4 regions of the Undibacterium sp. TC4M20W genome follow, and region 3 is predicted to be linked to each of the others. Evidence: predicted binding sites of a transcription regulator. Region 3 holds the regulator's gene; each other region holds the start of a gene.
The links. Region 3 encodes sigma-54, which starts transcription at its own class of promoters, with help from an activator protein. Its sites were predicted from a motif close to TGGCANGNAANCTGCTTT; they were not measured.

Region 1 (7,960 bases), on a different contig from region 3:
GCGCAGGCGGTTCAGCAACTCTATCGTACTGCCGGGGTCTTCCATGATGCCGCTCTCGGTAATTTCCAGTTTCAGCAATTTTGGGTTGAGCTCATACTGGCGCAACAGTGCGGCAATCTGGTCTGGAAAGCTGGTGTCGCGCAAATCATGAGTGCTGACATTGACGGCAATGGTCTGGCCAGGATATTTGTCTTGCCAGTTTTTGAGCGTGACGATGGCCTGTTCCAGCATCCACATGGTAAGCATGCTGATATAGCCGGTACGCTCGGCAAACGGAACAAATTCTGCTGGCGAAATAAAACCACGTACAGGATGTTGCCAGCGCACCAGTGCTTCAAAACCATAAGCTTTGCCAGATTGCAGATACAGCTTGGGTTGCAACCACATTTGCAATTCAGAGCCCCTGACGGCAGAGCGCAAATCAGACAAGAGGCTCAGGTGAGTCAGGCGTGAAGCTTCCTGCGCATCAGTATACCAGGCAGATGAATTGGCGCTGCGTTTGGCGGCATACAGGGCGACCTCGGCATTGCGTATCAGCGTCATCAAGGGCAATGGTGCGGCTGCGGTGATGGCAAAGCCATATACCAAACTCACATCGACAGAATGCTGGCCGCATCTGACCGGCTCATCCATGGCTGCATCTATGCGCTGATGCAGGTCTTCTAGCGCGGCTTTGGAAACATCATGGCAGAGTATCGCAAATGCACCGCCCGCCAGTCTGGCCAGCCAGGGTGTTTGACTTGCAGTGTTCTTGCTGATGACGGTTTTAAGCCGCAAGGCCACATCTGATATGACAGTGTCGCCAGTATCAAAACCTAGGGTTTCATTGATGACTTTCAGGCGCGCCAGATCCATCAGAATAAATCCCTGGTGTGGCAAGCCCTGACCCTCATGGGTTTTGAGCAACAGGGTGCGGTTGGGCAGGCCAGTCAGGCTGTCGTAGTAAGCCAGGCGTTCGACAGTTTGTTCGCGTATGCTTATGGCCTCTGCCATGGTATTGAGGGCTTCGCCCACGCGTGCGACTTCTTCTGTCTTGCTGGGAATAAAACGGGTCTGGTAATCACCTTTGGCAATTTGCAGGGCGCTGGTTTCCAGCCTTGCCAATGGCCTGACTACGCTGCGGGTTGTCAGCCAGGCCAGCAATGCTGCGAGAATGACACCAAAGACAGACAGCATGGCGACCATGGTGCCGGTCTTTTCCAGTTCCATTTGCGCTTCTGCCTGATGGGCCTGGATTAATTCCTGCTCCCGCTTGAGAAAAATTTTGGACTGTTCGAGCAAGGCATCCAGTGCCGGTTTGACGCGCGTACTAAAGCTGGTTTTGGCGGCATCCTGCCCTTCATCTTCGAGTTGATTGACAGTATCAAGATAATGCTGCTGATAAATTGCGCGCTTTTGCTTGAGCAGTTTGAGGCTGTTTAATTGCTCGTCGTCACTGAGGCTGGCTTCAAGATCGCTGATGAGCTGGTCTATGCGGCGATTTTTTTCATCGACGATAGTGTATTCAGGTACCCGTTGTTCATAAGGAACTGTCAGGAATTGCAATAAGGCTCTGCCGACGTTTTCTGTCGCCACACTGAGTTCTTGCACATACAGGAGACTTTGCACCTCTTTGCGGGCAAATTGCTCATTGCGCGCAGTCATGTTGCGGATTTGTGAAATTGGCAACAGCAAGACGATGCTGAACAGTATTAGCAGCAAAGCATAGCTCAATGCCAGCCGCATGCCTACACGGCGCAAGCGCAGGAGCTGGATCAGGCGATGAAAGCTGTTCGACATAAATATGGCCGCAATATAGTCTTGAGTCTTAGTCTGGTAAAAAGTTGCCGGCACACAAGCGCATGCTACTACAGGCTTATGTTAATGCACTATTAACAGCGAGAGCAATACTATTGTGCAGGGATCAACGGGCGATCAGTATATACAACATCAGCACATTGGCGACGATGGACAAGACTGCCAGCATGCGCCAGGTGGCCAGCGGGTCGCGTTGTGCCAGGGGTTTGGCTTGCGGGGCGGGCAGGGGATGGGAGGCACCGCGTTCCAGTGCCAGTAAAAATTCTTCTGCAGTTTCAAAGCGCTCAGCTTCGTCACGTGCCACGGCTTTGAGCAAAACATTTTCCAGCCAGAGTGGCAAGTCGGGGCGGTAGCGCCCCGGCGACGCAGGCTCAGCAAACTTGGGGCGCTGGAAAGGTTCGATTTCGCCATAGGGATAGTGGCGTGTCAGCAAATAGTAAAGTGTGACACCGGTGGCATACAGATCCGTGGCGCGGGATGGTGCTGCGCCCTGGAACTGTTCCGGCGCTAAAAATGAAGGCGTGCCTGCCATGCTGTGGCTGGCATTGCCCTGACCATCCTGGCTGTCAAAGCCGGATTGCGCGACACCAAGGTCAAGAATGCGGATTTCGTCATCGTCCCCCAGATGGACATTGGCAGGCTTGACATCCCTGTGCAAGATGCTGCGCCTGTGCAGTGCACCGATGGCGCGTACCAGCTTGCCGCCATAAGCGACTGCTTCTGGTATGGTGAAATGCTGCCCGGCTTCCAGCCTTTGTTGCAGGGATGCACCCGCATGCCAGGTTGAGAGATAGTACAGGTAGTTTCTTTGATCGGGCGTGATCACCTGGGGAAAGAAGCGCGCTACCACGCGCTTGGCCAGCCACGCTTCATGCGCAAAGGCTGAGCGCTCCTGTGCATCATTGGCCTTGTCGGGATGCAGGGTTTTTAACACCAGTTGCCGGTGATGAGAGGTGTCGCTGACGCGGTACAGTATCGTCGTCAGCGAGGTATGCATGACTTCTTCTATCGCATAGCCGTCAAGGGTCTGGCCAGGCTTCATGCGCGGTGGCACGGGCAGGGCGTGCAGCTCGCTGATGGCATCGCGCAACTCACCTTCTGGTAAGCTGTCTATGCGGGCGATCACGGCACTGCAGTTGTCTTGCGACCCCGCTTTCAGTGCGGCTGCGCATAAAGCTTCGCAGGCAGCCTCACTGCTCAGCTTGCCTGCGCTGACCTGCTTCAAAAAATCTGTCAGGTCATATTCTGTGAGACTGGCCCAGATACCATCGCAGGCCAACAAAAAGACATCATTGACACGCAACTCACCCATGCCATGATCAATGACGAGGTGATTATCGAGGCCTATGGCGCGGGTCAGCACATGCTGCATCTCCGGTCTGTCCCAGACATGGTCCTGGGTCAGTTTTTGCAAGGCACCGTCACGCAACAGGTAACAGCGGGTGTCGCCGACATGTGCACTGTAATACATGCGCCCACGCAAGACCAGTGAGGTCATGGTGGTGGCCATGCCTGCCAGCTCACGGCGGACTGAGCCTTGCTGCTGCACCCAGCTATTCATGGCGACCAGCACCTTGTCGAGTGCTGTTGTTACCTCCCAGGTGTCAGGCGTAGCATAGTAATCGGTCAGCAGCCCACGTACTACATATTCAGCCGCTTCGCGCCCGCCTTCATTGCCAGAGACGCCATCGGCTACGGCCAACACCATGCCCTTGCAGGATAGCTCAGGTTCGCCTGGCGTGACCATGCCGACAAAGTCTTCATTACGCGGGCGTATGCCAGCGACGCTGTGATGTCCTGTGCTGACTGTCAGTGGCATGTTTGTGTATTTTGTGTATTTTGTGTATTCAGATTTTTGCAGTAGTCATGGCGGCAGAGCCCCAGGTCGTGCGCCAGCGTTTCTTGACCAATGATAAACCCAGCAAGGCGATGATGGCGAGGCTGGCGAAAATCGACAGGCCTATTTGATAACTGCCGGTGATCTGACGTGAATAACCCATGCTGGCCGCCAGATAAAAACCACCTATGCCACCTGCCATGCCCACCAGGCCAGTCATGACACCCATCTCTTTACGGAAACGCTGCGGCACCAGTTGGAATACCGCACCATTGCCCGTGCCCAGTGCCAGCATGGCAACCACGAATACACATACTGCAGCAGTCGCAGATTGCAGACCGATGGATGCAATGAACAGGAAGGCAGAAGCGATGGTGTATATGACAGACAGGGTTTTGATGCCACCTATGCGGTCAGCAATACGGCCACCCATGGGGCGCACCAGAGAACCGGCAAACACGCACGCAGCAGTGAAGTAACCGGCAGTAATTGGCGTTAAACCATATTGCGTATTGAAATAAATCGTCAGGGAAGATGCCAGGCCAGAGAAGCCGCCAAAGGTCACGCTGTAAAAGAACATGAACCACCACGCGTCTTTGTCTTTCAGCACGGCCAGGTATTCAGTCAGGGATTTGCCAGGTGCATCACCCGGCGCATCCTTGGCGAAAATCAGGTAAACCGCCAGCGCGATGAATAAGGGTATCAGCGCCAGACCAAACACATTTTGCCAGCCAAAGGCAATTGCCAGTGCTGGTGCAAACAAGGCGGCAAAGGCGGTGCCGGAATTGCCTGCACCCGCTATCCCCAAGGCAGTACCCTGGTGTTCAGGCGGATACCAGCGCGATGCCAGCGGCAATGCCACGGCAAAGGCAGAACCTGCGACACCCAGGATCACGCCGAGGAACAGCAGTTGTTCATAAGTGTGCAAATTTCCCAGCCATGCCCAGCACAAGCCTATCAGCACGACGATCTGGCCTATCAATCCTGCTTTCTTGGGTTTCAAATGATCGACCAGCACGCCCATGACGATGCGCAGCAAGGCACCAGCCAATAAGGGGGTGGCGACGACCAGGCCTTTTTGTGCTGCAGTCAGGCCCAGGTCCTTGGAAATCTGGATGGCGAGTGGCCCCAACAATACCCAGACCATAAAACTCAGGTCGAAATAAAAGAAGGATGCCAATAAGGTGGGTGTGTGCCCGGCTTTCCAGAAGGAAGTTTTTTGCATGATCGCTCCAATAGTGAACATGCATGCCACTTGCAAGGGACGTGCCATCAAAATGTGCAGGTGATTCGCGTATTCCATGATTAAAAACAAAACTTTCTGCGCAAAAACTGTGCGCGCTCTGAATTAAATGGTGCAATGCACCAGAATGGCTGAGTTTTGTATGAGTGCCGCGAGGATTTTTGGTGCATGCTTCAAGAAGTGGCATTGCTTTTGCTGCCAACCGAGGAATCCTCCGTTTTTCTTGGTGAAAACCATATTAATGCGCAGTTAAATTGGTGCAGGCTTATAAAAACAGCCTGGCTTTCCCTCTGATAAAAACGAACTGGCATTGCTCTTGCTTAGAGTCTGGGGAGACAAGCAAAGGAGCAGCCATGAAGAAACTTAAGCTAGTGATGGTAGGGAATGGTATGGCAGGTGTGCGTACCCTGGAAGAATTAATCAAGATCGCCCCCGACCTGTATGACATTACCGTATTTGGTGCAGAACCTTATGCCAATTACAACCGTATCCTGCTATCACCTGTATTGGCAGGCGAGCAAACCATCAAAGACATCATGCTCAATGATGTGGATTGGTATGAAGAAAATAATATCACCCTGCACCTGGGCAAAAAAATCGTCAAGATAGACAGGGCACGCCGTCTGGTGATCGCCGAAGACGGTACCCAGACTGAATACGACCGTCTGCTGCTGGCGACTGGCTCTACACCTTTCATGTTGCCGGTTCCCGGCAAGGATCTCAAGGGCGTGATTGCCTACCGAGACATCTACGATACCAATACCATGATAGAGGCGGCAGAAAAGCATACGCATGCTGTCGTTATCGGTGGAGGCCTGCTGGGCCTGGAAGCCGCCAATGGCTTGAAAATGCGCGGCATGAGCGTGTCTGTCGTGCATTTGCCAGGCTGGCTCATGGAACGCCAGCTTGATCCTGTTGCTGGCAAGATGCTGCAAAAATCTCTGGAAGACCGTGGCCTGAACTTCCTGCTGGAAAAAAATACCGAAGCTATCATTGGTGACGATGCTGGTCATGTGAAATCCATACGCTTTACCGACGGCCTGGAAATCCCTGCGCAATTGATCGTCATGGCAGTCGGCATACGTCCCAATACTGCGCTGGCAGAATCTGCCGGGTTGTATTGCAATCGCGGCATCATCGTCAATGACACCATGCAGACTTATGACCCGCGCATTTACTCTGTTGGCGAATGCGTCAATCATCGCGGCACAGTGTATGGCCTGGTTGCCCCTTTGTTCGAAATGGCCAAGGTCTGCGCCAATCACCTGGCCAATTTTGGCATAGGCCGGTACCAGGGTTCAGTCACATCTACCAAGCTGAAAGTGACAGGCATAGACCTGTTTTCTGCCGGTGAATTCATGGGGGGCAAAGATACTGAAGAGATTATTTTGTCTGACCCCATAGGTGGTGTTTACAAGAAGCTCGTGGTCAAGGATGACAAGCTGATTGGTGCTTGTTTATATGGCGATACCGTAGATGGCAGCTGGTATTTCAAACTGCTGCGCGAAGGCAAGAATATTTCAGAAATCCGTGACTCATTGATGTTCGGCGAATCGAATACCGGTGACGTTGGTCATGAAGGACACACCAAGGCAACTGCCATGCCGGACGAGGCCGAGGTCTGTGGCTGTAACGGCGTCTGCAAAGGCACCATCGTCAAGGCCATCAAGGAAAAAGGCCTGTTCACGCTTGACGATGTGCGCAAGCATACCAAGGCATCCGCATCCTGCGGTTCATGTACCGGGCTGGTAGAACAAATTATCATGTTCACCGCTGGTGGTGATTATTCAACGGCTTCAAAAGTCAAACCCATGTGTGCTTGTACTGATCATAGCCATCAGCAAGTGCGCGATGCGATCAAGGCCAACAAGCTATTGACGGTATCTGGCGTGCAGGAATTCATGGAATGGCGCACACCTAACGGTTGCTCCAGCTGCCGCCCGGCCATCAACTACTATTTGATTTCTACATGGCCACGTGAAGCGAAGGATGATCCGCAATCACGCTTCATCAATGAGCGTTCGCATGCGAATATCCAGAAGGACGGCACTTACTCCGTCATCCCGCGTATGTGGGGTGGTGAAACAAATGCCAGTGAATTGCGCAGGATTGCTGACGTCGTTGATAAATTCAAGATACCAACAGTCAAGGTCACCGGTGGCCAGCGCATTGACTTGCTGGGTGTGAAGAAAGAAGATTTGCGCGCCGTATGGCAAGACCTGGGCATGCCATCTGGTCTGGCTTATGCCAAGGGTCTGCGTACCGTGAAAACTTGTGTGGGCAGTGAATGGTGCCGTTTTGGTACGCAAAACTCCACCCTCATGGGGCAGCAACTGGAACGCGAGCTGGCGCGCATGTATTCGCCGCACAAGGTCAAGCTGGCTGTGTCAGGTTGCCCGCGTAATTGTGCTGAGGCAGGTATCAAGGACGTTGGTGTCATCGGCGTTGATTCTGGTTGGGAAATTTATGTCGGTGGCAATGGCGGTATCAAAACCGAAGTCGCGCAATTCCTGGTCAAGCTGAAAACCCATGAAGAAGTCATGGAATATACCGGCGCCTTCTTGCAGTTATACCGTGAAGAAGGTTGGTACCTGGAACGTACCGTACATTACCTTGCCCGTGTCGGCCTTGATTATGTGAAGAAAATCATATTGGAAGACCACGAGCGCCGCAAAGACTTGTATCAACGTTTGCTGTTTGCACTGGAAGGTGAATCTGATCCATGGCATGAACCAGAAAAAGCTCAGGTCGATACGCGTCAGTTTGAACGCTTGCCAGCATAACGCCATTTTTTGAGAGGAAAAAACATGAGTCAGGAATGGCAAGTTATTTGTCGTGTAGAAGATATCCCCGTACTGGGTGCGCGCGTGGTTGCACGTGCGGCCAAGCCGGATGTCGCCATCTTCAGGAATACAGAAAACAAGGTCTTTGCTCTGCTGGATAAATGCCCGCACAAAGGTGGTCCTTTGTCACAAGGTATAGTCTTTGGCGAAAGAGTAGCCTGCCCCTTGCATAACTGGAACATAGAATTGCCCACAGGTTGCGCGATTTCTCCGGATGAGGGCTGTACCCAGAAGTTCAGC
Region 2 (7,960 bases), on a different contig from region 3:
ACACCCAATTGCTTGGCACTTTGGTTCAAGAAGTATTTGGTCAGCAAGGGGATATCTTCACGACGCTCGCGCAAGCTCGGCAGGCGCAGGCGGATCACGTTCAGGCGATGATACAAGTCTTCGCGGAACAAGCCATCTTTAACCCGGGTTTCCAGATTTTGGTGGGTTGCGGCGATCACGCGCACATTCGCCTTCATGGGCTGGTGGCCGCCAACGCGATAAAAATGGCCGTCTGACAAAACCCGCAACAAGCGAGTTTGTAAATCAAAAGGCATGTCACCAATTTCATCAAGGAACAGTGTGCCACCCTCGGCCTGCTCGAAGCGACCACGACGTGTGGTTTGCGCGCCAGTAAAGGCGCCGCGCTCGTGACCAAATAATTCAGACTCCAGCAAATCCTTGGGGATCGCTGCAGTATTCAAAGCAATGAAAGGTTGAGAAGAACGCGGGCTATGCTTGTGCAATGCACGTGCCACCAATTCTTTACCGCTGCCCGATTCGCCAGTAATGAGCACCGTCACATTCGATTGTGACAACCGGCCTATGGCGCGAAACACATCTTGCATGGCAGGTGCCTGACCAAGTATCTCAGGCGTTTCAGACATGCTTTGCTCTACGCTGGATTCGCGCAGGCTCTCATCCATGGCGCGGCGTATCAGCTCTACGGCCTTGTCCAGGTCAAACGGCTTGGCAAGGTATTCAAACGCACCGCCCTGAAAAGCCGCAACTGCTGATTCCAGATCAGAAAACGCCGTCATGATAATTACAGGCAAGCCAGGATATTTGGCTTTGACGGTTTGCAAGAGTTCAAGGCCGGATGCGCCGTGCATGCGTATGTCAGACACCAGCACTTGTGGCGTATCGCTTTGCAAGGCATTCATTGCATCTCTTGCATTGGTGAAGCTGCGGGTTGCCAGATTTTCTCTCGCCAGTGCTTTTTCCAGCACCCAGCGAATTGAATCGTCGTCGTCCACTATCCAGATTGGTTTCATATTGTCGTTTTGCAGTCTGTGTTAAGCATATCGATAGAAGGAGCACTTTTGGTGCCGCCGCTTTGCCACACCCTTATTTAAGGTAGTGGTATCAGTATCCGGAAATCCGTACATCCTGGCCGGCTCTCACATTCGATGACACCCAAATGTTGTTCAACGAAAGTTTGTGCCAGCGTCAATCCCAAACCGCTACCGCCTTCCTTGCCTGACACCAGGGGATAGAAAATACGGTTGCGAATCTCGGGTGGGATGCCCGGACCGTTATCGATGATATGCAAGTCTAATGCCAGCCTGTAACGAACCTTGGCCAAAGTGATCTGGCGCACCACGCGCGACTTGAAAGTCAGCACCGCATCACCCTGCCTGATACGCTCACTCAATGCCTGCGCGGCATTATGGGCAATGTTTAACACTGTCTGGATAAGCTGTTCTTTGTCACCACGAAATTCAGGTATCGATAAATCATAGTCACGACTGATCGTCAGCCCTTGCGGGAACTCAGCAACGATCAGGCTGCGCACACGTTCACACACTTCATGGATATTCACGTCGCCAACGATATGTGGCAAACGATGCGGTGCCAGCAAGCGATCTACCAGGGTCTGCAACCTGTCGGCCTCCTTGATGATGACCTGGGTATATTCACGCAATTCGCGCAGGTGGCGCTCGGGCAATTCCAGCTCCAGCAATTGCGCTGCACCACGTATGCCACCTAGTGGGTTCTTGATCTCATGCGCCAGATTGCGTATCAACTCCTTGTTCGCTTTGCTCTGGTCGAGCATGCGCTCTTCCCTGTCAAGCTTGAGTTGCTGTACGTTTTCACGCAGCTCTATCAGCACTGGCGTATCAGGATTATCGAGTGCAGTGACGATGCTGTGCACATGCAAGGGGTCACGCCCTGCCCGCTCCAAAGTCAGGTCCTGGCGCTTGTCAGCAAACTGGTGAGCTACTGCCTGATGAAAGACCGCAGTCAATTCCTGCCCATTAAGGAACAGGTCTGTCAGCTTTAAATGTGTCAGTGACTTGAAAGAAGAATCAAGCAAGTTTTCAGCAGCAGCATTGGCAAATAAAATGCTGCCTTCAGCATCCAGCACAATGACCGCGGATGTCAGCAGGTCAAGTCCGGCAAATGAGGTAAGTGGAGTTTTCAAAACTTGTCCATAAAAAAAGGCCGCACAGAGCGACCTTTACGCAAGCATCATGCCCGGAAGCACTTTTGCCGTTCACACTGGCAACTTATTTTGCATTGGCAATTTCACGTTTTAGTGCTTCTATGTTTTTTTCGGTGCGACTGATGTCTTCTTTCATCAAATTGGTGCGTTCCTGATATTTGGCGAAATTTCTTTCATCACCACGACGCTCAGGCTCACCATTATTGTATTCTTTCTTGATATTCGCCAGTTTTTGCTCTTCTGTCTTCAATTCGTCCTGCAAAATCTGTTTGCGGTCAGAATCCCTGGCTTTTTGCGTACTGTCATCTACCTTGGGGAAATCACTGGGGCTGCTGGCAGGCTTGCCTTGCGGTTTCTTGGCAGGGGCCGGCAATACAGGCGCTGGCAGAACAGTCAGGCCTTGCAAATCCACTTTCTTGCAGCCTTTGACAGCACCTGTGTTCTTGTATTCTTTTTTGCCATTATCATCGACGCATAGATATACCTCGGCCTGTGCATGGGCATACGCCTGCACGCCAATAAAAAGAAGTAATCCTGACAAGAGTCGGTTCATAGGAAGGCAATATTCATGGATAGACTGTAAGTGTATGTCATGCAGCCGTGCAACACAATTACGAACAAATTAGCATTTGTAACAAAAAAAGCGGGGTTACCCCCGCTTTTTTGCGTTTTTACCCTGATTGCAGAGGGTAATTACAGAGAATAGTACATGTCAAATTCAACAGGGTGAGTTGTCATGCGGAAGCGTTGTACTTCTTGCATTTTCAAATCAATGTAAGCATCAATCATGCTGTCGCTGAATACGCCACCGCGTGTCAGGAACTCGCGGTCTTTGTTCAATGCATCCAGTGCTTCTTCCAAAGATGCGCACACTGTTGGGATCAATGCATCTTCTTCTGGTGGCAAATGGTACAGATCTTTGCTGGCTGCTTCGCCAGGATGTATCTTGTTCTGCACGCCGTCCAGACCTGCCATCATCAGTGCAGAGAAGCACAGGTATGGGTTCGCCAGTGGATCAGGGAAACGTGTTTCGATACGGCGGCCCTTAGGATTGGCAACGTAAGGAATACGGATGGAAGCAGAACGGTTACGGGCAGAGTAAGCCAGTTTCACCGGAGCTTCATAACCTGGAACCAGACGCTTGTAAGAGTTGGTACCTGGGTTAGTGATCGCATTCAGTGCTTTAGCGTGCTTGATGATACCGCCGATGTAGTACAGGGCGAAATCAGACAAACCAGCATAGCCGTCGCCAGCAAACAGGTTTTTGCCATCTTTCCAGATGGATTGATGCACGTGCATGCCAGAACCGTTGTCGCCAACGATAGGTTTAGGCATGAAAGTCGCTGTCTTGCCATACGTGTGGGCAACATTCCAGACTACGTATTTCAGGTTTTGTGTCCAGTCAGCGCGCTCTACCAGAGTAGAGAACTTGGTACCGATCTCATTTTGACCAGCGCCAGCCACTTCATGGTGATGCACTTCAACCGGGATACCCAGGGATTCCAGGATCAGACACATTTCAGAACGCATGTCCTGGAAGCTGTCGACTGGAGGAACCGGGAAGTAACCGCCTTTAACCGTTGGACGGTGGCCAGTATTACCGCCTTCCAGTTTTTCGCCTGTCGTCCAGGAAGCTTCGTCAGAATCAATCTTAACGAAACAGCCAGACATATCTACTTTCCAGCGTACGCTGTCAAAAATGAAGAATTCTGGTTCTGGGCCAAAGTAAGCTGTATCACCAATGCCTGAGGATTTCAGATACGCCTCAGCACGTTTCGCGATGGAACGTGGGTCACGGTCATAACCTTTGCCATCAGATGGCTCGATCACGTCACATTGCATGAACAATGTGGTTTCTTCGAAGAATGGATCAATGTTGGCAGTAGATGGATCAGGCATCAACAACATGTCGGATGCTTCAATGCCTTTCCAGCCAGCGATGGACGAGCCGTCGAATGCGTGGCCAGATTCGAATTTATCGATGTCGAACTGGGAAATTGGAACAGTTACGTGCTGTTCTTTGCCTCGGGTATCAGCAAAGCGAAAATCAACGAATTTGACTTCGTTATCTTTCGCCATTTTCAAGACTTCTGCGGCTGTCATTGCCATGTGAAACTCCTCTGAGAGCTAAAAATAAATTCGGAAATTGCCGAGCACTGCGCCTGCCAGTTATGTGCAATTTTGACCAACAGACAAACCTTGCCTTATTGCTCTTACAACAGCATTTTCGCCTGGCGGCTAAACTCAGTGGGGATAATAGCAGAAACCGTGCCATCATCCAGATCAGTCATATATAAAATCGAAATTTGTTAAATGCTTGTTTTTGTGGCGTTTTCCTGACCAAAAGGGAAACTGCTTAACAAACAGATAAAATACAATTCGCACCAAAACAATGCATACAAAATTAAATGTTCATTTTTGGTGCATTATTGATTTAAAACTGCTGTTGCGCATTTTTTTGGTGCAATTTTTCAAATGATCAAAATCGTATTGAATGAAGCGCCGCCACCCCTTGAGCAATGTTTCATAAAAAGCAAATATGCTTGATCAAAATCAACTTTCCTTTGTATAAGCTCGTGTCGCATTCGCGCTCATTTAGACTGTCACCACCTTTGCCAGTCTGGCCGCATGCCAGTAACAAAGATCCAGCACAGAACTGCCGGCCGGCTGGCAATGTTTTTCAGCCGGTAGTGATTTTTCAGCCGGTAGTGATTTTTCAGCCTATATATTATGTTGCCCCACCCCTGCCCGCGAAAGCCTTTTTTGCTTGCCGCCGTGACCTTTGTCCTCACCATGCTGGCAAGCACCTCTGTCACCTTGAAACTGATCAAACTGCTGCAAGAAGCAGGTGAACAAAAAAAACGACTCAAAAAAATCATCTGTAAACAGCGGGCAAAGCGCAAACACATAGAAGAAGACTTGCGTATCGCTGCCATTGCCTTTGAAGCCCAGGAAGGCATGGTCATCACCGACCAGCACCGTACTATTTTGCGTGTCAACAATGCGTTCACTCACGTCACTGGCTATAGCCGCGAAGAAGCGCTGGGCAAGCAAACCAGTCTGCTCAAATCCGGGTTGCATGGCACCAGCTATTATGAAGACATGGGTAGGCAACTGGATGTCAATGCCTATTGGCAGGGTGAAATCTGGAACCGCAGAAAAAATGGCGAAGTCTATCCAGAATGGCTGACCATCACTGCCGTCAAAAACCAGAGCGGCCAGGTCATCAACTATGTCGCCACCATGCTCGACATCACCCAAAGAAAAGCAGCAGAAGCAAAACTGGAACACCTTGCCTACCACGACCCGCTGACAGGACTGGCCAACCGCAGACTATTGATAGACCGCCTGCAACACAGCCTGCTGGCAAAGAGCCGCAGCAATCTGTATGGCGCAGTACTGTTTCTTGATCTCGATAATTTCAAAACCATCAATGACAGCAGTGGCCACGGCAAAGGTGACATGCTCTTGCAGGTTGCCGCAAAACGCCTGACCCACAGCATACGCAAAGGCGACACCCTGGCACGATACGGTGGCGATGAATTTGTATTACTGCTCGAAGAACTCAGCGACAACATCCGCGAAACCGCCATAGAAGCACAAATGATCGCCACCAAAATCCTGGCAGACCTGCTCGCCCCGTATGATTTAGAACACACTGAATATCACAGCAGCGCCAGCATAGGCATCACCCTGTTTGACAGTCAAAGCACCTCAGCCGAAGAACTGCTCAAACAGGTAGAAGTCGCCATGTATGAGGCCAAGTCCAGCGGCGGCAATAGTTTCCGCTTCTTCGACAAGGACATGCTCGACATCGTCAACACCCGTGCAGCACTGGAAGCAGACATGCGCCTGGGTCTGCAGAAAGAACAATTTGTCCTGCATTACCAGCCGCAAGTCAGCAGCACAGGCCAGATCACCGGCGCAGAAGCCCTGGTGCGCTGGCAACACCCACAAAAGGGCTTGATACCACCATCCGACTTTATCCCGCTCGCAGAAGAATCAGGTCTCATCCTCAGCCTGGGCGCATGGATATTAAAAACTGCCTGCATCAAACTGGCCGATTGGAAAAAAACAGAAGACAAACAGCACATGAGCCTGGCAGTGAATGTCAGCGCCCGTCAGTTCAGGCAATATGATTTTGTTGCGCAGGTGCTGGATAATATCGCCCGCTTTGAGATTGACGCCAGCAAACTCAAACTCGAACTGACAGAAAGTCTGCTCATCGATAATATAGAAGAAACCATAGACAAGATGAATCAGCTTAAAGCCAGAGGCGTAGGTTTTTCACTCGATGACTTTGGCACCGGCTACTCATCCCTGTCTTATCTTAAGCGCCTGCCGCTGGACCAGCTCAAGATAGACCAGTCCTTCGTACGCGACATCCTCAATAACAATGATGCCGTCATCACCAGAACCATCATCGCACTCGGCCAGAGCCTGGGCCTGGCCGTGATTGCAGAAGGTGTGGAAACCGCAGCCCAGCGCGATTTCCTGCTACAGCAGGGCTGTCTTTCCTATCAAGGTTATCTGTACGGCAAACCCAGTGCCGATTTAATATAAACTAGCAGGCACATTAGCACTACCTTTTTTGCAATTGCTATTTTCAATCAAGGAATCATCATGTCAACAGATCAAACCCTGCAAGCAGCACGCCAGCGCGGCCACGAACAAGCCCTACCCTACGCCGGCGCAGTCAGCCCACAAGAAGCCTTTGCACTGCTGCAAAATGACAGCAGGATATTACTCGTCGATGTACGCACCAATGCAGAACGCGACTGGGTAGGTAGAGTCAACATCAGCGAAGCCCAACACCTGGCCGTGCAATGGAGCCTCTACCCAGGCGGCACACCCAACCCCGACTTTCTCGCACAACTGCAAGCCAGCGTGCCTGACAAAGCCAGCACCATCCTCTTCCTCTGCCGCTCCGGCGTACGCTCACGCCACGGCGCCAAACTAGCAACTGAAAACGGCTACACCAACTGCTACGACATCCTGCAAGGTTTTGAAGGCGACAAGGACGAACAAGGCCACAGAAAAACCGTAGGCGGCTGGTGCCAAAACAACCTGCCATGGCTGGGCGCCTGACTTAATCCATAGCAAGATTTACAAAAAACAAGAAAAAAGCTTCCATAATGAAGTTTGCTTTGCTAGAATAGCGGACTTCGCTGTTACGGCAAGTTTTAGCGAATGCAGGAGAGGTGGATGAGTGGTTTAAGTCACACGCCTGGAAAGCGTGCGTAGGTTTATCCCTACCGGGGGTTCGAATCCCCCCTTCTCCGCCAAGATAAATGAATAAGCCCTTGATTTTCAAGGGCTTTTTTATTTTTTAGCTATTTCAGTGTGCCATTTGGTGTACCAACGCCGCTTGGAAGCTATTGGAACGCATTGGCAATGTGTCCCTCTAAAAAGCTCAACGAAAGCAAACCTGTGCCGCCGCTGAATTCCGCGATGAATTACTAAACTTCCTGATGCAGGCTTGTGGCGATTCTTAAGCAACAGGCTCAAAGAGGTGTTGACTTGTTCGTTTGCTAGCTGAATTGACCCTGTCAGTTTGATCCACCTTCCACTTCCTGGCGAAGGCGGCCACCCGGTCATACGACCCCTCAAATCCCAGTTCTTTCAGATCCAGATGAAGCTGTTTTAAGCTGCGTCTCTGCTTGCGATTTTTACCCGCTTCGGTTTTAAGCCAGCTTGAAAGCTGCAATGCATATTTGTCGATGGCTCTGTTTGTTTGTCGCTCCGCATAGGCTGGCTCTGTGACTTCAGAGCGCAGATAGCGCCGGACAGTGTTGC
Region 3 (7,960 bases):
CGCCATCCTGCTGTTTGGCCTGGATATCGTGGTTGGTTACACGGGTCAGGTGTCACTCGGTCACGCCGGTTTGTTTGGCATAGGCTCGTATACAACGGGCGTGCTGGTGTTCAAGCTCGGCATGTCGGTGTTTGTCGCCATCCCCTGCAGTATCGCCGTCACGGCCGTATTTGGTGCCTTGCTGGCCCTGCCTGCACTGCGTGTGACCGGGCCTTACCTGGCCATGGTGACACTGGCCTTTGGTACCATCATCCAGATTCTCATCAATGAAATGAGTTTCCTGACCGAAGGGCCAATGGGTATCAAACTCACCAAGCCTGTGATCTTTGGGCAAAAACTCGGTGAAGTTGGTTTCTTTTATCTGGTTGCCATCATGCTGGTGCTGGCGCTGGTCGTGGTGCACCGTGTTTTACGCTCTCACTATGGCCGTGCTTTTCAGGCCTTGCGTGACAGCCCGATCGCGTCTGACTGCATGGGCGTGTCAGTTTACAAATACAAAGTCATCGCCTTTGTCATCAGTGCGGCACTGGCTGGTCTGGCAGGCAGCCTGTATGCCTATTCGGAGGAATATATTTCACCGAATACCTACAATTTTGAACTGACCATCATGTTCCTGCTGGCAGTCATCATGGGCGGGCGCAAGACCCGTACTGGTTCATTGCTGGGTGCTTTGATTGTCGTGATGTTGCCATCGCTGCTGGCTGATATAGAACTGTTCCGCAAGATTGCTACCGTCGCTGCAGTCATTGCCGTGATTGCCGGTGGTGCTGCCATCGCCAAGCAGCGCAAAACCGTCAGGGAACTCATCGTTCCTGTGGGCGCGACTGTCGCCATGGCCTTGTTCTCTTACAAACTGGAAAACATCACTGACTGGCGTCTGACCATCTTTGGTCTGATGACCTTGTTTGTCGTGTACTACCTGCAAGACGGCATCGTCGGCTTCGTCAACAGCTTGCTGGGCAAGGGGCAGCAGCATCTGGTCGTCAATGTAGAAAGCGCAGAGACCAATGCCAGCAACGCCATCGTCAACGCCAGCGATACCCGCGTTGGTGTGCTGCTGACAGGCCGGAAAATTCTCATGCAATTCGGTGGCTTGAAAGCGCTGAACCAGGTTGATCTGCAAATCAACAAAGGCACGGTACATGGTTTGATCGGCCCTAACGGTTCCGGTAAAAGTACCATGATGAATGTGCTGACCGGCATCTACCAGCCTACCGATGGTGTGGTGGAGTTTGGTGGTAAAGTCATCTCAGGCAGCACGCCATCTGCAATTGCTTTAGGTGGCGTGGCGCGTACTTTCCAGAACGTGCAATTGTTTGGGGAGATGACGGCAACAGAAAACATCCTGGTGGGCTTGCACAGTACCTTCCGTAGTAATGTCGGCGATGCCATGCTGCATACTCCGCGCTATCTGCGTGAGGAAAGGCTGGCAAGAGAACGTGCAGCCAGCATCCTGCAATTCGTCGGTCTGGCTGACCTGGCCAATGAAGAGGCGCGCAATCTGCCTTACGGCAAACAACGCCTGCTCGAAATTGGCCGCGCACTGGGTCTCAATCCACAACTGCTGTTGCTCGATGAACCTGCTGCTGGTTTGACAGCGCCCGACATCAAGGACCTGATCGCCATCATCCGCAAGATTCGTGAACATGGCATCACTATCATCCTCATTGAGCACCATATGGATGTGGTCATGTCGATTTGCGATACCGTGACTGTGCTAGATTTTGGTCAGAAAATTGCAGAGGGCAAACCCGCAGCAGTGCAGGCCGACCCCAAAGTGATAGAAGCCTATCTCGGTGGCAGCGTAGCTGATGCCGCTGAAGTTACCCCAGCCTGAGGAGAATGCAATGTTAACTATTTCAAATCTGCATGCAGCCTATGGCAAGGTTGAAGTCTTGCATGGTATTTCCATGGAAGTGCCTAAGGGTAAAGTCGTCACACTGATAGGTTCCAACGGCGCCGGCAAGACCACCACCATGCGCGCTATCTCCGGCATGTTGAAACCCAAAGAAGGTACAGTGACACTGGCCGGTAAAGATGTCACTGGCCTCGACTCACACAAGATCGCCAGGGCAGGTCTCGCACATTCACCAGAAGGGCGGCGTGTGTTTGCCACCATGTCGGTGACAGACAATCTCTTGCTCGGTGCCTTCCCGCGTTTCACCCGCAGCCGCCCGCGTGGCGACATAGAAAGCGATCTGCAAAAAGCCATGGAATTGTTCCCGCGTTTAAAAGAACGCAAGAATCAGCTCGCTGGCACCTTGTCTGGCGGTGAGCAGCAAATGCTGGCGATGGCGAGAGCAGTCATGCTCAATCCTGACGTGGTCTTGCTGGATGAACCCTCCATGGGCCTGGCACCGATATTGGTCGATGAAGTCTTTCGCATCATCGTACGTCTGAAAGAGCAGGGCACCACCATGCTGCTGGTGGAGCAGTTTGCAGCGGCTGCTTTAGCCGTGGCTGATTATGGTTATGTGCTGGAAAATGGTCGGATATCGGTACATGGTCCGGCGGCCAGTTTGCAGAATGATCCGGCGGTGAAGGCGGCTTATCTGGGTGGTGGTGCGCAGCATTAAATCTGTTTCAAGGCCTTTATAAATGCAATTATGGAAATGGGGAGCAAGCTCCCCATTTCTTATTTTTCTGTCGCAATGTATTTAAGGGATTAAGGTACATACAAGCTGCGTTGTCTTCAATGCCAGCACAATTTTATTGACGTCATTCCTGCGTGCTTTTTGGCAGGAATCTACCGGGCTGGCGCTCCAGCGGCGTTCGTTGTATGCTTTTGAGTATATTAATTTCAGATTTTTGTTGTTTTACATTTCTGATTTTAAATACCTGCACATGTAATTTATGATTGCCGGTCGGGGGTAGCCCGACAGCTACTCACTTTTCTTGTCTCGCCAAGAAAAGTAAGCCAAAGAAGGCGACCCAGGCGTAGCCGCCCCTAAAGGGGGTCCCGTTTGTGCAGTACAAAAAATGGGAAGATCCGAAACTCGCTCCGCTCAGACAGCGGCTCTTCTTAATCCATTTTCTGTACAGCACAAACGGCGGCTTCACATGGGAACTGCGGAAAATCAAAAACAACGTCATCGCGACCTTCGTGCAAATTTCGTGAGCTACGATTGATCAAAGCTTTGATCGGTCATTCTTGCAATTACCCTTCTAAATACCGCAAAGGATGCGCATGAGCAGGCCAGGCTTCTGCAAAGAATCCTGTGACTTGTTCTGCTGTCACTTCAGCCAATGTGGCAGGTGACCAGCGTGGCGCATTGTCTTTGTCTACCACCAGGGCGCGCACACCTTCCAGCACTTCACCATGCTTGAAGCAATGGCGTACCATATTTCTTTCCATACGCAGGCAGGCTGACACTGTCATGTCTTTGCTGCGGCGTAGTTGTTCCAGCGTGACTGACATCAGCAATGGCGAACGTTTTTGCATGGTGGCCAGTGTTTGCTGAGCGAATTCGCTGTTGTTTTGCTGTAGTTTTTCACAGATGGCAGTAACATTATTGCCCGCGAAGATGTCATTGATGGCCGCATGTTGAGTTGCCAGTTTGCTGGTATCCGGTTTCGCCTGGTCTGCAAAAGCTGCAGCGAAATCGCGTATCGCCAGGCGCAGGTCTGTGGCTGTGCTTTCAATGAGCAAATTCATCAGTGCAGGTATTTCTGCAGTAGGTATATAGACATCCGCCAGACCTGCATAGATGGCGTCGGCAGCGGTGATGATTTCGCCAGTCAGTCCCAGGTAAGTACCAATTTCCCCCTCAGTGCGCGACAGGAAATAACCACCGCCTACGTCAGGGAACAGGCCGATATTCACTTCCGGCATCGCCATCTTGGTACGCTCGGTGACGATGCGCAAACGGCAATCTTCACCTGCCTGCGCGATACCCATGCCACCGCCCATGACCACGCCATTCATCAGCGCGATATAGGGTTTCGGGTAGAAATGGATTAAATGATTTAAGGCATATTCTTCAGTGAAAAAATCTTCCAGCAGGGCAGAATCACCTTTGGGTGTGGCCGTGCCCACGTCATAGAAAAAACGAATATCTCCACCCGCGCAAAATGCCTTTTTGCTGCTGCTTTGAATAAACACCGCGCGCACACTCTGATCATCCTGCCAGGTCAGCAAGGTCGTCGTCAGCGCTCTTACCATATCGAGTGACAGCGAGTTCAATGCTTTGGGTCTGTCTAGGGTGATGTAGCCTATATTGTTCTTGACGGAGGTAAGTACAAATTCGCTCATGGTGGTTGACTATGCAGGTAAGGGATGAAGCTGCCATTTTAACTTTGTCGGGCTTGGGCGTCACGGGGTGTATATGTTTATGAGGAAATAGAGTAAGGGCGGCATGATCGTTGCCGTTGCTGTCGGGTTTGACTTTGGGGTTGCAGTTGTTTTTGATTTTCTGCAGTTCCCATGTGTAGCCGCCGTTTGTGCAGTACAGAAAATGGATTAAGAAGAGCCGCTGTCTGAGCGGAGCGAGTTTCGGATCTTCCCATTTTTTGTACTGCACAAACGGGTACCCCGAAGGGGCGGCTACGCCTGGGTCGCCTTTCTTTGAATACTTACTTTGGCGACGCAAAGAAAGTATTTCGGCTGCCGGGCCGAGACCCGGCTTGTGTCCACGAAGGGCAAACGTTTTCATAAAGGTGCGGTATGTAACAAGCGTTGCGGCATACCACGAAAGCCACTGGATTCCAGCTAAAAGCACGCTGGAATGACGTTAACATGTGTACGGATTGTCGCAAGGCAATTCAGTTAATGATTGATGTAAATTGTTAACCTCAAAACCATTAACCCAACAAAAAGGACGCCTTTTAGCGTCCTTGTTTTGGATGTCCGTAACCCTGTTCAGGTAAGGACTGGGGTCTTATGAAGCCGATGCCGGATCAGGTATGTGCTTGATGGCGTCGTGCTGATGGTCTTGCATTTTATCTTTATGCTTGATGACCTGGCGATCAAGTTTATCTACCAGTGCATCGATTGCTGCATACAGATCATGCGCCAGGCTTTCAACGTGAATATCTTTACCGCTGATATGCAAATTGATGTCGGCTTTGTGTCGTTTTTCCTTTTCCCGGAGCTTGTCCACCGTCAGGATGACGGCGATATCAATGACCTGGTCGAAATGCCGCCTGATACGTTCTAGTTTGGTATGTACATATTCACGAATTGCAGGAGTTACTTCGACGTGATGTCCACTGATGGTGAGATTCATACTGTGCTCCTATAGTGATGTTGCTTGCTATAACGATACGCTCTCAGCATTTATTTGCCTTGAGCTAAATCATATATAGCAATTCAAACCGTGATTACAAGGACTGCTTACAAAGATTTACGCAAACTGACTGGGGGGATTTTGAGGGCTTCACGGTATTTGGCAACTGTCCGTCGGGCAATTACCATGCCCTGTTCACCCAGCATGTCTGCAATTTTGCTATCAGAGAGTGGGCTTTTCTGGTCTTCTGCTCCTATCAACTGCTTGATGAGTGCACGTATCGCGGTGGAAGATGCTTCACCCCCTGTTTCCGTCGCGACATGGCTGCCGAAAAAGTACTTCAACTCAAACATGCCATGTGGGGTCAACATGTATTTTTGGGTTGTTACACGCGAGATAGTGCTCTCGTGTAATCCTAGTGTATCAGCAATTTCGCGCAAAACAAGGGGGCGCATTGCAACAGCACCGTGGGTGAAAAAATTGCGTTGCCTTTCGACTATGGCTTGTGCAACGCGCAATATAGTCTCAAAACGTTGCCGCATATTCTTGATCAGCCAGCGGGCTTCCTGCAATTGCGCGCCCATGCCAGCCTCGCCACGGTTTTGCTTCATGATGTTGGCATACATGCTGCTTACCCGCAGCCTGGGCATGACATCCTGATTCAACATGACTTGCCAGCCGTTGCCGGATTTTCTGACGATCACATCGGGTACGACATAGTCCGATTCATCGGCAGCAAAGGCCAGGCCAGGTCGTGGTTTGCACAGGCGGATGATAGTTTGTGCATCGCGCAAATCTTCATCATCGCAATCGAAGATTTTCTTGAGTTTGGTGAAATCTCTTTGGGCAAATAAAGCCAGTTGCGTTTCAACAATTTGCAATGCCAGCCTGCGTGTGACGAAAGCAACTTTTGGCAGACGCCTGATTTGCAAGGCCAGACATTCAGACGGGCTGCGCGCACCGACACCAGCCGGGTCAAAGCTTTGCAACATGTTCAGCGCAAACGCCAGCTCTTCTGGTTCTACGCACAGTTCCAGTGGCAAACTGGCATGTATTTCATCTAATGTTTCGGTCAGGTAACCGTTATTGTCGATCGCATCGATCATCAACTCGACCAGGGCACGGTCACGCGGTTCGCGCAGGTTAAGACGCATCTGTTCCTGCAAGTGCTCACGCAGGGTGATATGGGCTGCACCGAGCTGCGGGCGGCCATCTTCATCATCGCCAGATTTGCTGCCATGCTGTACATCATCAAAGCCCCAGTCTTCTTCGCTGGAAGTGGTGCTGTCATTGCTGATGACGGTTTCTGCATCAGCGGCAGCCGGTTCTGCTGACCTGTCACTGTCTTCTCTTGCTGCCGGTGCTTCCATGCCAGCATCTGCAGAAGTACTGCTGGTATTGATGGCACCGTCAGCCAGCAGGCGTACGGCGTGATCGAGGGGATCATCGACACGTTCCAGCATGGGGTTATCAGTCAGCAGCGTCTCCAGCTCCTGATGCAATTCCAAAGTGGATAACTGCAATAATCGTATTGATTGCTGCAATTGCGGCGTTAAGGCCAGATGTTGTGAGGTACGTAGTTGCAGGCTTTGTTTCATGATGATTCCCGTCACATCCGGAAGTGTTCTCCGAGATAAACGCGACGTACAGATTCATTTTGTATGATGTCGTCAGGCTTGCCGCTGGCAAGTACCGCGCCCTGGTTGATGATATAGGCGTGATCGCAGATGCCCAGGGTTTCGCGTACATTATGATCGGTAATCAGCACGCCTATGCCGCGTTCCTTGAGGAAGCGCACAATGCGTTGAATTTCGATGACGGCGATAGGATCAACACCGGCAAAGGGCTCATCCAGCAAGACAAAGCGTGGGTTGGTCGCCAGTGCGCGGGCAATTTCGACGCGGCGGCGTTCACCGCCTGACAGTGACAGGGCCTGGCTTTCACGTATTTTTTCTATCTGCAAATCTGCCAGCAGGGCATTGAGCCTTTGCTCAATTTTCTTGGCACCGAGATATTTGCCTTCGCTGTCTTTTTGCAATTCGAGTACGGCGCGGATATTGTCTTCTACTGTCAGCTTGCGAAATACCGAAGCTTCCTGTGGCAGGTAAGACAAACCCAGTACGGCACGTTCATGGATAGGTAGTTGCGAAATATTCACGTCATCAATCGTGATATCTCCAGCATCTGAAGGTACCAGGCCAACGATCATGTAAAACGAGGTGGTCTTGCCTGCGCCATTCGGCCCCAGCAAACCCACCACCTCACCGCTTTTCAATAGCAGTGAGACATCGCGCACGACCTGGCGCGCGCCATAGCGCTTTTGCAAGCCCTTGACAAGCAAGGTGCTGCTTGACTGTGCAGTCATCTTATTTAGCCTGTTTTTCTGGTTTTGGTTGCAAGGTGATGGTGATATTGCCTGAGCCATCTACATGCTGGCCACTGGTCGAATTCGTGCCAACAAAAACATCATTCTTGCTGTCATAAGACAGGTACTCACCTTCCTGTTCCTGGGTGACGCGTTTGCCTTCGAGGTAGCGTACCTTGGCCTTGGAAATGAATTTGACGATTTCTGTACTCTGGTTGTATTCAGCACGGTCAGCTTCTCCATCTACCCACAGATCAGGGCCACCATCGCGCTTCTGGCGGAAGGTGACTTTGCGGCCACTGCCACCTGTCAGAACAACAAACTGATCGCCATTCGGGGCTTCGGTCACGACAGCACTCTCAGAAGTGAC
Region 4 (7,960 bases), 240 kb from region 3:
AAGACCATGGAAGCCAAGCAAGGCACGGGCATGATCTTTGTCAATTGCATGGAAAAGCTGACTATGAATGGCCCACGCGAAACACTGAAGGTGCGCCTGGAGTCTTCACTTGATGCTGGTATTGATGGCATCACCATGAGTGCCGGCCTGCATCTGGGTTCTTTTGGCCTCATCGCTGATCACCCGCGCTTCCGCGATGCAAAACTGGGCATCATCGTTTCTTCAGTACGTGCGCTGCAACTATTCCTGCGCAAGAATTCCCGCCTGAACCGTTTGCCCGACTATGTCATTGTCGAAGGCCCGCTGGCTGGCGGCCACCTCGGTTTTGGCATGGACTGGGCTGAATATGACCTGCAAACCATCATTACTGAAATCGTCCAGTACCTGAAAGCAGAAAACCTGGATATCCCGCTGATAGCCGCTGGTGGCATTTTCACAGGCAGCGATGCCGTATCCTTTTTGGAAAACGGCGCTGCCGGGGTGCAAGTGGCTACGCGCTTTACGGTCACCAATGAGTGCGGCTTGCCTGCCAGCGTCAAGCAGGAATACTTCAAGGCCAGCGAAGGCGATATCGAAGTCAATAATATCTCGCCTACAGGTTACCCTATGCGCATGCTGAAGAACACGCCTGCCATAGGCGATGGCATACGCCCTGGTTGTGAATCCTATGGCTACCTGCTCGATGGCAATGGCAACTGCGCTTACATCACTTCGTATAACCGTGAAGTGGCAGCCCATCCCGATGCAAAGAAAGTCTCGGTCATGGACAAGACTTGCCTGTGCACCCATATGCGCAACTTTAATTGCTGGACTTGCGGCCAGATGACTTACCGCCTGAAAGACACGACCCGCAAGCTGCCGGATGGCACTTATGAATTGCTGAGTGCAGAACATGTGTTCCGCGATTATCAATTCAGTGTTGATCACCAGATTGCCTTACCTGTGTAAATCACTGCTCTGAATACAAAAACGCCGCTTTAGCCCTTGGGCAAAGCGGCGTTTTCATATGTGCAGGCAATCAGAGTTCAGATGGCTTCTTGCTGGCGATGGTTTTCCAGTTGGTTTTTGCAAGATCGATATTGCCTGCAATGTCTTTTGCCCAGATCGCACGGATCTTGGTATCGAGATTGAAGTAGAGTTTGTTATCGACGATGTCATACACGTCCGGGTCAGCAACAAATTTCTTGCCTATGGAAGCACCATAAGCGCAGTAGCCACCAAAAGCTGGCAGGTATTTTTCTGGGTTGGCCAGGAAAGTCTTTTTGTTTTCTTCGCTGGTGAACAGGTACTCAACCCCATCTACAGTTGCCACATGATGACCAGTACCATGCGCTGGTTTTTCACTGGTAAAGAAAGTCGTGAGATCGTAACCCCGTGCGCCTATGACGCTATTGGTGACCGTATCAGCAGCGCTGATGCCCGGCACTGCTGCCATGGACAATGCGGCTACTGCGGAAAAGAAGATGAATTTGATTTTGCTGACCAGGCTGCTGGAAGTGCGTGATATGGATGTGAGTGATATGGATGTGAGTGACACAGCGTGCTCCTTTATATGGTTGAAAGCGGATTTGAGATTCGCCTTGCTCATGCACAGCGAATGACAGGCACTTTAATTCAGGTCACTAAAGTAAAGAATAGCCATAATATTGAATTCATTATTCCCAAAAATGGAATTATGAGCATCGAATTTGATTTGGCACTCTCTGCGTGCAAACTCATGCTATGCAGAAATATTTGCTTACATTTTGGTGCATGCACCTGCCCGTACTGGTATCACAAGCAATTTCTTTCCCTGATTAGTTGCGAGCAAGATCAAAATCACTGGTATCAGCCTTGGCATGAAAAATGCTGCAATGCACATGCTTGTGTGTCATTGACGATGTTTTTGAAAAGGCCAGCCTGATGAAAATACGCGTGCTCTCCAGCTTCCCGCTTTCTGTCTCACTTTTTCTCTCATTTTTCTTCTCATTTTTTTTCTCCATCAGCCTTTTCCTGTATGGGGGCAACAGCTATGCACAAGAAACTGCGCCAGCGAGTTCTGCAGCAAGTGCCACAACAGCACCTGTAGTGGCTACGGCCACGCCACCAGCCATGACCAAGCCGGGCATGATCGCCGCCGACAAGATCAGCGCTGGCGACACCGCCTGGATGCTGACCTCGACTGCACTGGTATTGCTGATGACAATACCCGGCCTGGCCCTGTTCTACACTGGCATGGTGCGCAAGAAAAATGCCCTGGGCACGATGGCGCATAGTCTGGCAACCACCTGCATCGTCACGGTCTTGTGGGTGGTGCTGGGTTATAGCCTGGTATTCACCGCAGGTTCGCCTTATCTGGGCAGCATGGACAGGTTCATGCTGCACGGCGTGAGCTTCTTGAAAGAAGCCGGGCAGCTCAGCGTGCATCAACTGGCACCGACGATACCGGAAAGCGTATACCTGATGTTCCAGATGACATTCGCCATCATTACCCCTGCCCTGATCACCGGTGCCTTTGCTGAACGCATGAAATTTTCTGCGTTGCTGCTGTTCATCACCTTGTGGTCTTTGCTGGTGTATGTACCGGTCGCGCACTGGGTGTGGGAACCGGCAGGCTGGCTGGCGGCGCGTGGTGTGCTGGATTTTGCCGGTGGTACTGTTGTACATATCAATGCCGGTGTATCTGGCCTGGTGGCTGCTTTGATCGTCGGGCCACGCCTGGGTTTTGGCAAGGAACCCATGCCGCCGCATAATTTATTACTTACTGCGATAGGCGCATCACTGTTATGGGTGGGCTGGTTTGGTTTCAATGCCGGTTCTGCCGGTGCGGCAGATGGCCGCGCCGGGCTGGCGATGCTGGTGACACAGGTGGCGACTGCGATGTCGGCACTGGCCTGGATGCTCGTGGAATGGCTGCGCCGTGGCAAACCATCGGTGCTGGGCATAGTCTCTGGCGCTGTCGCTGGCCTGGTCGCGATCACACCGGCATCCGGCTTTGTTGATCTGACAGGTGCACTGGTCATAGGTGCAGTCGCTGGCGTCGCATGTTACTGGGGAGCGACTTCACTCAAATCCTTGGGTGGCTACGATGATTCACTGGATGTATTTGGCGTGCATGCCATCGGTGGCATAGTCGGGGCCTTGCTGACTGGCGTATTTGCAATGAAGAGCATAGGCGGTGCTGACGGCAGCTTGGCAACGCAGGCCTTTGGTGTCATCGTCACTGTGATTTATTCGGGCGCTGTGACTGCCGTCATTTTATGGCTGATCAAAGTGAGCATTGGCTTGCGCCTGACCAATGAGCAGGAAAGAGAAGGACTTGATCTTGAACTTCACGGGGAGCATATCTTATGAGTACCAGCAGCCTGATACAGAATGCCATGTCGGACAATCTTGCCTTCTCCCTCATGGCAAGACTGCACGTGATTTTACGGCGACAAAATGGCCGCGTGACTGACATAGAGTACATGCGCGTCAACCCTGGCTATTGCCGCAGCATACTGGACATGGCGCTGGCATTACCGAATCAGGATTTGCACGATATCTGTCAAAAGCTCGATGAGATTTATTTTGGCGAAGATGGCTTGTTCGTCACGCCACCGCCCCCCACTCCTTTGCTCAACAGACTGGCAGTCAGAAAGCAGTCCAGCAACAAGCTGGACGAGAGCAGCATGCCGGATATGACCAGGATACCCGCGCCTGTGCTTGATCATAATGCCATGGTCGATCAAACCTATATAGGTCGCTTGCGTTAGATTTTTATCCGGTGAGGCCAAGACTCATATTACCATTTGGAGAAATGGTCTTCTGTCACACCCACCAGTTTTTCTATCTGCCGCCTGGGTGCATCCAGACTTGCCCTGACCCAGCCGCTGAAAACACCTATGGGTTGCAGATAACGGCTGCTGGCGATGACGAGGTTTTTATTTTCTGCGCGAAAACCTTCGGGATGAAAATGCAGGTCCAGCAAACCATCATCAGTATAAATATGCCAGTCAGCCATGGCCTGGCCGGGATCAAAGTCGAACTGTGCAGCGCCCAGTGAAATGAGTTGGCCATCCAGCCACAAGGCATTTTCGTGACTGGAAAAATACCCGGCCTGCAAGTTGAAACCTATGTCCAGCGCATGTGCTGATGCCCAGCGCCAGCCAGTTTCACGCGCCAGGAATCCATTGCTATGATCATAGCTGCCTACACCTTTCTGCAAATTGAAACTGCGGCTACCCACACGTACTTCGCCACTCAATGGCATGCCCGCAGATTTGACGGTTGCATGCACAGTACCGCCCAACACTTCACCAACTGCCAGCAAGGAAGGCGCAGCCGGTTTGGCATCCAGCATGGCATTGATGCTGAATGAACCGCAGTGCAATTGCAATTCATAGCACCCGCTGGCTGGCAGATGCTGAAAGCGTATGCGCTTGCCAAAAAACCTAAATGCGGAACTGGCCTGTTCTGCCGGATGCGCATTCAGTGTTGCTGTCAGACCTGGCAGACCATCCTGGGAATAACTGGCAATAAGCTTGCCTGCCAGCCTGTCGAACACATAGGCAAAGGCGGTGTTGGTCCAGCCCACATCAACAATCGCGATACCGCAAAATATTTCTTCTGTCGCCAGCGCCACATAATGCCAGTGCTTGTGGTGCAAGGTTTGCCACAGCTTGCCGCGCCTGTGTGGTGCGGCCAGACTGGTCCAGTCTATGATGGTTGGTGCACCGGCATATTTGCCAAATCGCACCTGACCATCAGGATGCAGGACTTGAGCGGGTGCAGGCGGCAGGAAGTTCGCTGGCATGGTGTCTCCATTTTATATTTTTGTACGCCAGCGATTCTGCAGCAAAGCAGTTAGAGGGTCTATTTCAAATTGCTTTCATATCCTGCACTGCCGGGATAGCCATGAGTTTCAACAAGGCATAGCCCCACAACAGCAAGCCCGCACCCAGGCAGCCATAAGGATCAGCCGCCCCTTGGGGAAATAAAAACGGATAGGTAACGGCAAACACACTCATCACCAGCCCAAACCAGAAGTGACCTGGCACTTTGAACACGCTGGCCAAAGGCAGGAAGTGCAGGCCAATGATCAGCATGGCGAATGGTGTGACCCACCCGGCCAGGCCCATATTCGCCAGCACATTTCCGCCGACCAGGATGATGGCCCACTGAGCTGCATTAATGACATGGAACAGACGCCCTGCCCTTTGCGCAGCCGGGCTATTGTCGTCAGCATAAGCCTTGTATTGCCGGTGACGCTGGACTGCCAACCCGGCCAGCGTCAACCCTGCAATGGCGATGATCAGATAGACCAGTCCTTTGCCTTGCATGGCACGCTGGTTCCATAACACCATCCAGGCAGCGCCAAAGACAGCAAAGAACATTGCGCCTTTGGCACGGGCAGCGTGGGAAGAAAATGTGGCAGCGTTGATTGCAGACATGATGAGTACTCCTTGTTGAATTGCTGCCAGTATGCCGAAACAGAGTGTGTAATATCAGAGCAAAGTGTCAGGACTTGGCGGTGACAAATGTCATGGTTTTTTCGGATGCAAAAATGTAATTGGCATAGTGAGTCTCACTTGCATGCATAATATCGCTTTTGTAATTGTCGGCAAATTTGCCTGCAATGCGGTTCGCTCAGGCGGCCAAGGACAGGAGATTCTTCAGTGCACTTACTCATTATCGTCATTGCCTTGTTGGCCCTGGCTTATTTTCTGAATCAGGCCATGCAAAAGAACAATCATGCGCAGGACGGAAAGTCCTTGCCTGCGGCTGGCCGTGATGCGGCACATCAAAGCCATCTCGACCGTACTGCCAGTGCACAGGCAGTGGCTTTTATCTCGGAAGGTAAATTGTTTTACCGCGCAGCCCATGGTGAAACCAGGCAATTGCACAGCCCCTATGTGCAAGAGATGCTGGACAAGATGGAAAAACACAGGGAAAGACATGCATGGAAGCAAAACACCAGTTTTGGGGTTTCTGCCTCAGGTGCCTGGCGTCAGTTTGATGGCGAAGGCGCGCAGATCAATGCGACCTCTATGCAATTTGATGAGCAGGGCCGCATCCTGTATTTTTTGCAGGATGCCGGCATGGGTGGCCTGTTTTCGTATGATCTGGAAACTGGCACCGAAAAGCGCATCTTGCACAGGCAAAACCTGGCACTGACAGACATGCATCTGGACCAGGGCAGTGGCAAACTGCTGGCCTCATCGATGAACAAAACCGGCATCGCCAACTTGGTCATGTGCAATCGCGAAGGTGATGAATACCGGGAGTTGACTGGTGGCGATACCCTTGACACCAGCCCCTGCTGGATACCGGATGCAGGAAAGCAGATCCTGTATCAATCCACCGGCATCGCCCGCAATCAAAGTGGCGTCACGCTCGCTTATGGCAATGCCAGCATACAGATGCTGGATGTAAAAAACGGCGCTGTTACGCCGGTGCTGGATGATCCTCAATATGATTTCCTGCACCCACGTGTCTGCCCGCAAGGTAATCTGCACTTCATCCGCCGTCCTTATGAAGTACCCCAATATGACACCAGCAATGCGCTGCTCGATGCCTTGTTTTTTCCTTTTCGTTTATTGCGTGCAGTGTTTCATTACCTGAATTTTTTCTCCATGATGTATAGCCGCAAGCCTTTGACCAGCGCATCCGGCCCGGCCTTGAATGCAGATTTAAAAGAAATCATCCTCAAGGGCAAACGCATCGATGCTGAAAAAGCCTTGAAAAAAGAGGCCATGGTCAATGGCGTGCCTTCATTAGTACCGGCTTCGTGGCAGTTAGTCAGCCGCAACCGCCAGGGCAATGAAACTGTGCTGGCAACCAATGTAGCCGCTTACGATATACGTGCTGACGGCAGCATTGTTTATTCAAATGGACGCGGCGTATTCTTGCTGGGTAGCGGCAGGCAATCAGGCCTGATATTGAAAAGTGAGCTGATTGCAGATGTTATTTCTCAATAAAACCAGGAAAAAACCTCATATGTTGTCATACAACTTTATGCAGGCTTTTTAAGTTAGAATCAGTCTATAACAATCAATTACTCATCAGAACAATACCCGGTTCATGGAAACTCAAGACTACGCCAACGCTCTGCCTACCAAAAGACGGCATAAGAGCCTGTCTCAGGGGCTGGTAGAAAGTATCAGCAATAACATCAAGAATGGCATTCTGAAGCCGGGTGAAAAGCTGCCCACTGAGTCTGCCATCATGACTTTGTATGATGTCAGCCGCACCGTTGTGCGTGAAGCCATTTCGCATCTGCAGGCTGCCGGGCTGGTGCAAACCCGGCATGGCATAGGCACTTTCATCCTTGAACCCAGCCAGGCTGCCAGCACCGGCATGTTGCGCGAAGCCATCGTCACTGTCAGGGATGTGCTGGACATACTGGAACTCAGGATCAGCCTGGAAACCGAGGCTGCCTGGCTGGCCGCTTCGCGCCGTACAGAAGAGCAGGCGGTAGCGCTGGGCAAGGCGCTGGAAGAAATCCTGGCCAACAAGACCGAAGAAAATGCCTCGGTCAATGCCGATGTGCGCTTTCACCTGCTGATTGCACAATCTACAGGCAACCGTTATTTTGTTGACATCCTTAGCAACCTTGGCACCACCATCATCCCGCGCGCCAGATTGAAATCTGCGATGCTGACACTGGAAAGCAGTACCGGGAATACCAATCAAAATAGCAACAGTGGCAGTAGCTACCTCGAAAGGGTCAACCGCGAGCATGAGGATATTTACCTCGCCATACAGCGCAAAGACCCGGAAGCCGCCCGCGCTGCCATGCGTACCCACCTAAGCAATAGCCGGGAAAGATTGCGACAGGCGCAACAGCGTATAGAAGCTCCTGCAAGCTGATCTCCGCTTAATCCAGGTTTAAATTCAGATTTTTTAAAAGTGTGCTTGTCTTCTCTTATTTTAAGTTGTACGATGACGTATGACTTAAAGAAATAAATAAGCTTACGCACTTACTTTTTAAAACCCGACC

Region 1: nirB (nitrite reductase large subunit NirB) is a predicted target of sigma-54. The motif match lies at 5,183-5,200, and genes of this name have one in related genera.
Region 2: glnA (type I glutamate--ammonia ligase) is a predicted target of sigma-54. The motif match lies at 4,421-4,438, and genes of this name have one in related genera.
Region 4: ACO0LL_RS01325 (ammonium transporter) is a predicted target of sigma-54. The motif match lies at 1,835-1,852, and genes of this name have one in related genera.

The regions. Positions count from the first base shown of each region.
Region 1 covers NZ_JBMPPI010000025.1:76,285-84,244, reverse strand. The annotation lists gene ACO0LL_RS23410 (putative bifunctional diguanylate cyclase/phosphodiesterase) at 1-1,779, opposite strand, end outside; gene ACO0LL_RS23405 (protein kinase domain-containing protein) at 1,904-3,616, opposite strand; gene ACO0LL_RS23400 (nitrate/nitrite transporter) at 3,645-4,859, opposite strand; gene nirB (nitrite reductase large subunit NirB) at 5,231-7,660, shown strand; gene nirD (nitrite reductase small subunit NirD) at 7,685-7,960, shown strand, end outside.
Region 2 covers NZ_JBMPPI010000016.1:8,798-16,757, forward strand. The annotation lists gene ntrC (nitrogen regulation protein NR(I)) at 1-992, opposite strand, end outside; gene glnL (nitrogen regulation protein NR(II)) at 1,070-2,143, opposite strand; gene ACO0LL_RS18530 (DUF4124 domain-containing protein) at 2,229-2,717, opposite strand; gene glnA (type I glutamate--ammonia ligase) at 2,858-4,273, opposite strand; gene ACO0LL_RS18540 (putative bifunctional diguanylate cyclase/phosphodiesterase) at 4,940-6,727, shown strand; gene ACO0LL_RS18545 (rhodanese-like domain-containing protein) at 6,788-7,252, shown strand; tRNA gene ACO0LL_RS18550 (tRNA-Ser) at 7,360-7,449, shown strand; partial or broken gene ACO0LL_RS18555 (helix-turn-helix domain-containing protein) at 7,686-7,960, opposite strand, start outside.
Region 3 covers NZ_JBMPPI010000001.1:24,861-32,820, reverse strand. The annotation lists gene ACO0LL_RS00145 (ABC transporter permease subunit) at 1-1,837, shown strand, start outside; gene ACO0LL_RS00140 (ABC transporter ATP-binding protein) at 1,848-2,576, shown strand; gene ACO0LL_RS00135 (enoyl-CoA hydratase/isomerase family protein) at 3,158-4,252, opposite strand; gene hpf (ribosome hibernation-promoting factor, HPF/YfiA family) at 4,878-5,225, opposite strand; gene ACO0LL_RS00125 (RNA polymerase factor sigma-54) at 5,333-6,823, opposite strand; gene lptB (LPS export ABC transporter ATP-binding protein) at 6,835-7,590, opposite strand; gene ACO0LL_RS00115 (LptA/OstA family protein) at 7,592-7,960, opposite strand, start outside.
Region 4 covers NZ_JBMPPI010000001.1:264,174-272,133, forward strand. The annotation lists gene ACO0LL_RS01315 (nitronate monooxygenase) at 1-948, shown strand, start outside; gene ACO0LL_RS01320 (YHS domain-containing (seleno)protein) at 1,019-1,537, opposite strand; gene ACO0LL_RS01325 (ammonium transporter) at 1,903-3,333, shown strand; gene ACO0LL_RS01330 (hypothetical protein) at 3,330-3,734, shown strand; gene ACO0LL_RS01335 (DUF2804 domain-containing protein) at 3,764-4,774, opposite strand; gene ACO0LL_RS01340 (hypothetical protein) at 4,839-5,411, opposite strand; gene ACO0LL_RS01345 (TolB family protein) at 5,637-6,938, shown strand; gene ACO0LL_RS01350 (FadR/GntR family transcriptional regulator) at 7,042-7,830, shown strand.